One region of the Aquitalea sp. S1-19 genome, then DNA from elsewhere that is predicted to be linked to it. Evidence: predicted binding sites of a transcription regulator. Region 1 holds the regulator's gene; the other holds the start of a gene.
What was found. The regulator NrdR, encoded in region 1, represses ribonucleotide reductase genes. The targets are predictions, from matches to a motif close to AAANACNATATATNGTNTTT.

Region 1 (3,412 bases):
CTTCGACACCACCAAGGCGCATGTGGAAATGGCCGGAGGGCGGGCGCTGAACGTGCTCGACGCGCGTGCGTTCGACACCACCACACCTTACGACTGGAAGGGCAACTTCGATCTGGCGCGGCTGGAAGCGGTGCTGGACGAGGCGGGCGACAACGCCGCCGGCCTGATCATCACCATTACCTGCAATAGCGCCGGCGGTCAGCCGATGTCCATGGACAATATCCGTGACGCCAGTGTGCTTGCGCGCTCGCGCGGGGTGCCGGTGGTAATCGATGCGGCGCGTTTTGCCGAGAACGCCTGGTTTATTCGCGAGCGCGACTCTGCCTACCGCGCGGTGGCGATTACCGACATCGTGCGCGAGATGTTCGGTTACGGCGATATGTTCACCATGTCGGCCAAGAAGGACGCGCTGGTGAATATCGGCGGACTGTGTTGCTTTAAAAATGATGTCGACCTGGTCCGTGCGGTGCAGGTGCGCTGCGTGCCGATGGAGGGCTTTGTCACCTATGGCGGACTGGCCGGGCGCGATATGGAGGCGATGGCCATCGGTCTGAAAGAGGGCATGGAGCAGGCGTATCTCGATTACCGTATCGCTCAGGTCGCGTATCTGGGCGAGCGCCTGGCAGCCGGCGGGGTGCCGATCCAGACGCCGACCGGCGGGCATGCGGTGTTTGTCGACGCGAAGAAGATGCTGCCGCATATCCCGGCCGGCCAGTTTCCGGCGCATGCGCTGGCGTGCGAGCTGTATCTGGAGGGCGGTATCCGTGCCGTCGAGATCGGCTCGCTGCTGTTGGGACGCAATCCGGCAAGCAGCGAACAGGAAGCGTCGCCGTTCGAATTGATGCGCCTGACCATCCCGCGCCGCGTCTACACCAACGACCATATGGATTACATCGCCGACTGCCTGATTGATGTGCTGGCGCGTGCGTCCTCGGTGCGCGGGCTGGATTTCGAGTACGAGCCGCCCATTTTGCGTCACTTTACCGCGCGCCTGAAGCCGAACTAACTGGCGAGTGTGCTTTTGCCTGCCCTGCTGCCGCCCTTCATGGGCGGCATTTTGCATGCGGTGTGCAATGCGGGCTGATCCGCATTGGGGCATACCGATATAACTGATAAGATTCGCTTATTGCAATTAAGCGGGTTGTTGAACCATGAAATGTCCATTTTGCGGCCATGCCGACACCCAGGTCATTGATTCGCGCGTGAACGAGGATGGCACCAGCATCCGCCGCCGTCGCCGTTGCCTATTGTGCGAAAAACGCTTCACCACTTTTGAAAATGCCGATGTGCGTATGCCGCAGGTGGTGAAAAGCGGTGGCCATCGTGCCGAATTCGATGTGGCCAAGGTGAGGACCAGTTTTTTGCGCGCGCTGCACAAGCGCCCGGTGCCGACCACGCTGGTGGATGCCGCCATCGACCGCATCTGTCAGCGTCTGTTGCAACTGGGTGAGCGCGAGATCGACTCGCGCGCGATAGGCGAGATGGTGATGAACGAGCTGTCCAAGCTGGACAAGGTGGCTTATGTGCGTTTCGCCTCGGTCTACAAGAGCTTTCAGGATATCTCCGAGTTTACCGATGCCATCAAGGAAATCGAGAAGTCGGCCGAGTAAGTCCGGTCGCAGGAGCTGTCATGTCGTTTAGTGCTGCCGATCATCTGTATATGCAACAGGCCCTGCGTCTGGCTGCGCTGGGGCTGAATACCACCACGCCCAATCCGCGCGTGGGCTGCGTGCTGGTGCGCGATGGAATTGTGGTGGGCGAGGGCTGGCATGTGCGTGCCGGCGAGCCGCATGCCGAGGTATTTGCCTTGCGCGAGGCGGGGGCGCGTGCACGCGGCGCGACCGCCTATGTCACGCTGGAGCCTTGCAGCCATCACGGTCGCACGCCGCCTTGCGCACAGGCCTTGATCGACGCCGGTGTCACGCGTGTGGTGGCGGCTATGGTCGATCCTTATCACGAGGTGGCCGGACGGGGCTTGGCCATGCTGGCTGCGGCCGGCATCGATACCGCCGCCGGTTTGCTGGCCAGCGAAGCTGCTGAGCTTAACAAGGGCTTTGTGTCGCGCGTGAGCCGCGAGCGGCCATGGGTCACGCTCAAGGCCGCAGCCAGTCTGGATGGTAAGACGGCGCTGTTGAACGGGCAAAGCCAGTGGATTACCGGCCCTCAGGCACGCCATGATGTGCAGGCGCTGCGTGCGCGCTCCTGTGCCATTCTCACCGGTAGTGGCACGGTGCTGGCCGATAATCCGCAATTGACGGTCCGCGAGATCGCCACGGCACGCCAGCCCTTGCGGGTGGTGGTCGACGGCGCGCTGCAGACATCGCCTGACGCGCGCATTTACGGGCCGGAGGCGCCGACCCTGCTGGTGACGGCGGTCAGCGACACGGCACGTCATCAGCCATGGCTGGTGCATGGGGTTGAAGTCCTGGCCTTGCCGGGTGTGGGGGGGCGGGTTGATCTTGCCGCCTTGATGACGGCGCTCGCGGCGCGTGGCGTGGGGGAGTTGATGGTCGAAGCCGGGGCCGGTTTGGGCGGTGCCCTGGTTGCGGCGGCTCTGGTCGATGAGCTGGTCTTGTATCTGGCACCTTGCCTGATCGGCGATACGGCGCGCGGCCTGTTTGCCTGGCCTGAGTTGCAAAGCCTGGCGGATAAACAACAACTGACGTGGCGCGATGCGCGCCAGGTGGGGGTGGACATGCGTCTGACGCTGGGCATCAGTGTGAGGGCAAGCGGTGGATAAAACATATCTGGCGGTCGCGCTGCAGGCTTATTTACAGCTTTTGGCCGGCAAGGGGGCGGAGCCTGCCGTGTGCTCGCGCCGACGTGTACTGCTGACGGCATTGAATGCCCGTTTGCAAGGCCTGCCTTTGCAGCCGGATCATTATCGCCAGGCGGTGGATGCATTGCTTGAGCATTGCGAGGCGGCGGAGCATCCGGCCGTACTGGCAACAGCACGCGAGTATTACTATTTCTGGCTGGGTGATGTAGCACGGCTGGCGCGCAAAAATGCGTGCGGCGGCTTTTTTACCACGCTTCATCCGAGCGTTCCCCTGGCCGGCTCGCTATCCGAATTGCAGGCTCAGATGGTGCAAAGCGGCTTTGATGACTTTCCGCCAGCGCTGGAAATCTATCTGGGTGAGCTGTATGAAAATGGTGTCGATGCCCGGCTGCTGGAGCAGTATGAGGCGCTGATCAAGCCTTTGCTATTTCTGCTGCGGGACCAGTTGCATCATGCGGACAGCTACCGCATGGCGGTGGACGGCATGCTGCTGCAGCCGGGAGCACAGGTGTGGCGCGATGATTTTCTGCATATTTCGCGGGAATTCTATTACTACTGGCTGACCTTTCCGCATGCGCGCGCACGCCGTCTGCAGGCATAGCGCACCTTGCGCCGGGGTTTATTCGGTTTTCA
Region 2 (3,412 bases), on a different contig from region 1:
AGCCCAGATTGCACACCGCGATCTCGTCATCGTTGGTGTTGAGCGTGATCTCGGTGCACAGGTTGGAGCTATGCACCACGCCCATATGCTGCTGCGGGCTGCGCAGGTTGCACGGGTCCTTGAAAGTGATCCACGGGTGGCCGGTCTCGAACAGCATGGTCAGCATCTTGCGCCACAGCACCAGCGCCGGCAGGCTCTTGAATACGCGCAGCTTGCCGGCGCGCCCCAGTGCTTCGTACGCGGTGTAGCGTGCCTCGAAGGCGGCGCCGGTCAACTCGTGCAGGTCGGGCACTTCGGACGGGCTGAACAGGCACCACTCGCCGCCTTCCATTACCCGCTTCATGAACAGGTCGGGAATCCAGTTGGCGCTGTTCATGTCGTGGGTGCGGCGGCGGTCGTCGCCGGTGTTCTTGCGCAGCTCGAGGAATTCCTCGATGTCGGCGTGCCAGGTTTCCAGATAGGCGCACACCGCGCCCTTGCGCTTGCCGCCCTGGTTGACGGCCACGGCGGTGTCGTTGACTACCTTCAGGAACGGCACCACGCCCTGGCTCTTGCCGTTGGTGCCCTTGATATGGCTACCCAGCGCGCGCACCGGCGTCCAGTCGTTGCCCAGACCGCCGGCAAACTTGGACAGCAGGGCGTTTTCCTTGATGCCTTCGTAGATGCCGTCCAGGTCGTCGGCGATGGTGGTCAGGTAGCAGCTGGAGAGCTGGCTGCGGCGGCTGCCGGCGTTGAACAGCGTTGGCGTCGAGCTCATGAAGTCGAAGCTGGACAGCACCTGGTAGAACTCGATGGCGCGCGCTTCGCGCTCGACTTCGTTCAGCGCCAGCCCCATCGCCACGCGCATGAAAAAGACCTGCGGCAGTTCGCTGCGCACGCCGTCGATATGCAGGAAGTAGCGGTCGGCCAGCGTCTGCAGGCCCAGATAGCCGAATTTCAGATCGCGCTCGGGCTTGAGCGCAGCGCCCAGGCGCGCCAGGTCGAATTCGGCCAGACGCTCGTCCAGCAGTTCGGCGCGGATATTCTGGGCGATGGCGCTGGCAAAAGCATGCGGGTAGGCGTCGGCCATCGCGTCCTGACTCACCGCTTCGCCCAGCACTTCGCCGCGCAGCTGGTCCAGCAGCAGGCGGGCAGTGACGTAGTCGTAGGCCGGGTCCAGTTCGATCATGGCGCGCGAGGCCAGAATGGCCGACTTGCCGACTTCTTCTTCCGACACGCCGTCGTAGATGTTTTTCAGCGTCTCGGCCAGGAGTGCGTCGACGTCGATGCCGGCAAGGCCGGTGGCGGCAGCCTGGATGGTGTCGCGCAGTGCCGGGATATTCAGCGGCAGCTTGCGGCCGTCTTTCTTTTGCACATTGATGGTGATCTGGTGCAGCGCCTCGCCACGCGCGGCGCGCTCCTTGGCGCGTTCTTCGCGGTACAGCACATAGGCGCGGGCGACGTCGTGTTCGCCAAAGCGCATCAGCGCCAGTTCGACCTGGTCCTGGATGTCTTCGATATGGATCGCGCCGCCCTCGGGCTTTCTGCGCATCAGCGCGCCGACGATCATTTCGGTCAGGCCGGCGACCTTGTCGCGGATGCTGGCCGAGGCGGCGCCTTGCTGGCCGAGCACCGCCAGAAAGGCCTTGGTGACGGCGATGGAGATCTTGACCGGTTCGAACGCCACTACGGCACCGCCGCGACGGATGGTCTTGTACTGGCTGAAGTCAGCCTGCGGTGCGGCGGCGCGCCCCAGTTCGGCGGCGGTTTGTCCGTCAAAAGTCTTCATTTTTGATTTTTATCCTGTTTTATTTGAATTTTGTGATGTTTTCTTGCCGTGTGCGGTAGTTGGCTGTCCATCGCACGGCTTGGGTGTGTTGCACGGACTAATACTATATATGCTGTTTTTTATCTGTTATGGCGCAAATGGTAGTGGCTAAGATGCGGCTTCGCAAGTCTTGACAAAGTGCGTGAATGGCGTGATCCACGCCAGATATGGCTTGCGGCAAAATAAAAAATTTACGCCATTTTGCTGGTGTGGATATTTTGTGCGGTGCTATCCCTTTAAATACAAGGATGCAGCGTTTCATGTCTATACACACACTAGATGTAGTAGTTTGTGGTTGTGGTTTGGATGCTGCATTAAAAATCATGAAATTTTTCAATAAAGCTATAGTGCCCACTTAAAAATTGCGTGTTTTGCTGCGGGGTGCAGCATGTCCTGAGCGGCAAAAAGCCGGCCGATGCGGCATAGTGGGGAAATCTGCCGCCACTGGCGGTTCATTCTTTTGGCTGATGCATGAAAACACCCGAATTTATCCAGACACTCGAGCACACCAGCGCGACCCACCCCTGGCTGGGCGAGGTCTCTCTGGTACTGTTGTTTACCCTGTTGGCCCAACTGGCGTGGGTGCTGTTCGCCCGCCATTCATCCGAGCGCGAGATGGGCTTGCGCCGCTCGCTTTTGCACGCGTTTATCCGTTCCAGTTCGCCCGCCATCATGGCGATCATTGCCATCATCGGTTTTTCTCTGTTGCTGCAGACATTGGGACGCGAGTTGTGGCCGGCCCTGACTCCATGGATCGGGCCGCTGCGTATGGTGGCCGTGGCGCTGGTCGTGGTATGGGGGGCGTTCCGTTTTATTGATGCGTCCGAGCGCCTGCATCTGGAAAACGGCTACGACACGACGACGGCCAATGCCTTGTCCATGTTGTTCAAGGTGATCACGCTGGTGGTGGTGTCCTTGCTGATTGGCCAGTCTTTCGGTATGAGCCTGTCCGGCTTGCTGGCCTTTGGCGGCGCCGGCGGTCTGGTGGTCGGTTTTGCCGCCAAGGATATTCTGGCCAATTTCTTTGGCGGCCTGATGATCTTCATTGACAAGCCGTTCAAGGTCGGCGACTGGGTCAGCTCGCCCGACCGCAATATCGACGGCACGGTCGAGCATATCGGCTGGCGCCTGACGCGCATCCTGACTTTCGACAACCGGCCGATGTATATCCCCAATTCCATCTTTTCCAGCATCGGAGTGGTCAATCCGCAGCGGATGAAAAACCGCCGCATTCTGGTCAATATCGGCCTGCGTTACGAGGATGCCGGGCGTATGGCCGAGGTGGTGGACAAGGTGCGCGCCATGCTGCGCGCCCATCCGGCCATCGACCAGAACGATACCTTGCTGGTGTATTTCAACCAGTTCGGCGAGTCGTCGATCAGCTTTATGGTGTATTGCTTTACCCGCACCACGTCATGGGAGCCGTGGCTGGCCGCGCAGCAGGATGTGTATCTGAAGATCGTCGATATCGTGCATGCCTGCGGCGCCGATTTTGCCTTCCCCAGCCGTACGCTGTATGTGGAAGGGACGGGGGCGGGCTTGCCGCTGGTCTGAAAGTAATATTTGACCGGCATGTCTTGCTGCGGTCACAATGCGTCATCGCTC

Region 2: EGI20_RS01060 (ribonucleoside-diphosphate reductase subunit alpha) is a predicted target of NrdR. The motif match lies at 1,867-1,886, and genes of this name have one in related genera.

Annotation. Positions count from the first base shown of each region.
Region 1 covers NZ_RJTZ01000040.1:16,226-19,637, forward strand. The annotation lists gene EGI20_RS08000 (tryptophanase) at 1-1,006, shown strand, start outside; gene nrdR (transcriptional regulator NrdR) at 1,152-1,610, shown strand; gene ribD (bifunctional diaminohydroxyphosphoribosylaminopyrimidine deaminase/5-amino-6-(5-phosphoribosylamino)uracil reductase RibD) at 1,631-2,740, shown strand; gene EGI20_RS08015 (hypothetical protein) at 2,733-3,380, shown strand; gene EGI20_RS08020 (MFS transporter) at 3,399-3,412, opposite strand, start outside.
Region 2 covers NZ_RJTZ01000003.1:59,196-62,607, reverse strand. The annotation lists gene EGI20_RS01060 (ribonucleoside-diphosphate reductase subunit alpha) at 1-1,768, opposite strand, end outside; gene EGI20_RS01055 (mechanosensitive ion channel family protein) at 2,279-3,361, shown strand; TPP riboswitch at 3,403-3,412, shown strand, end outside.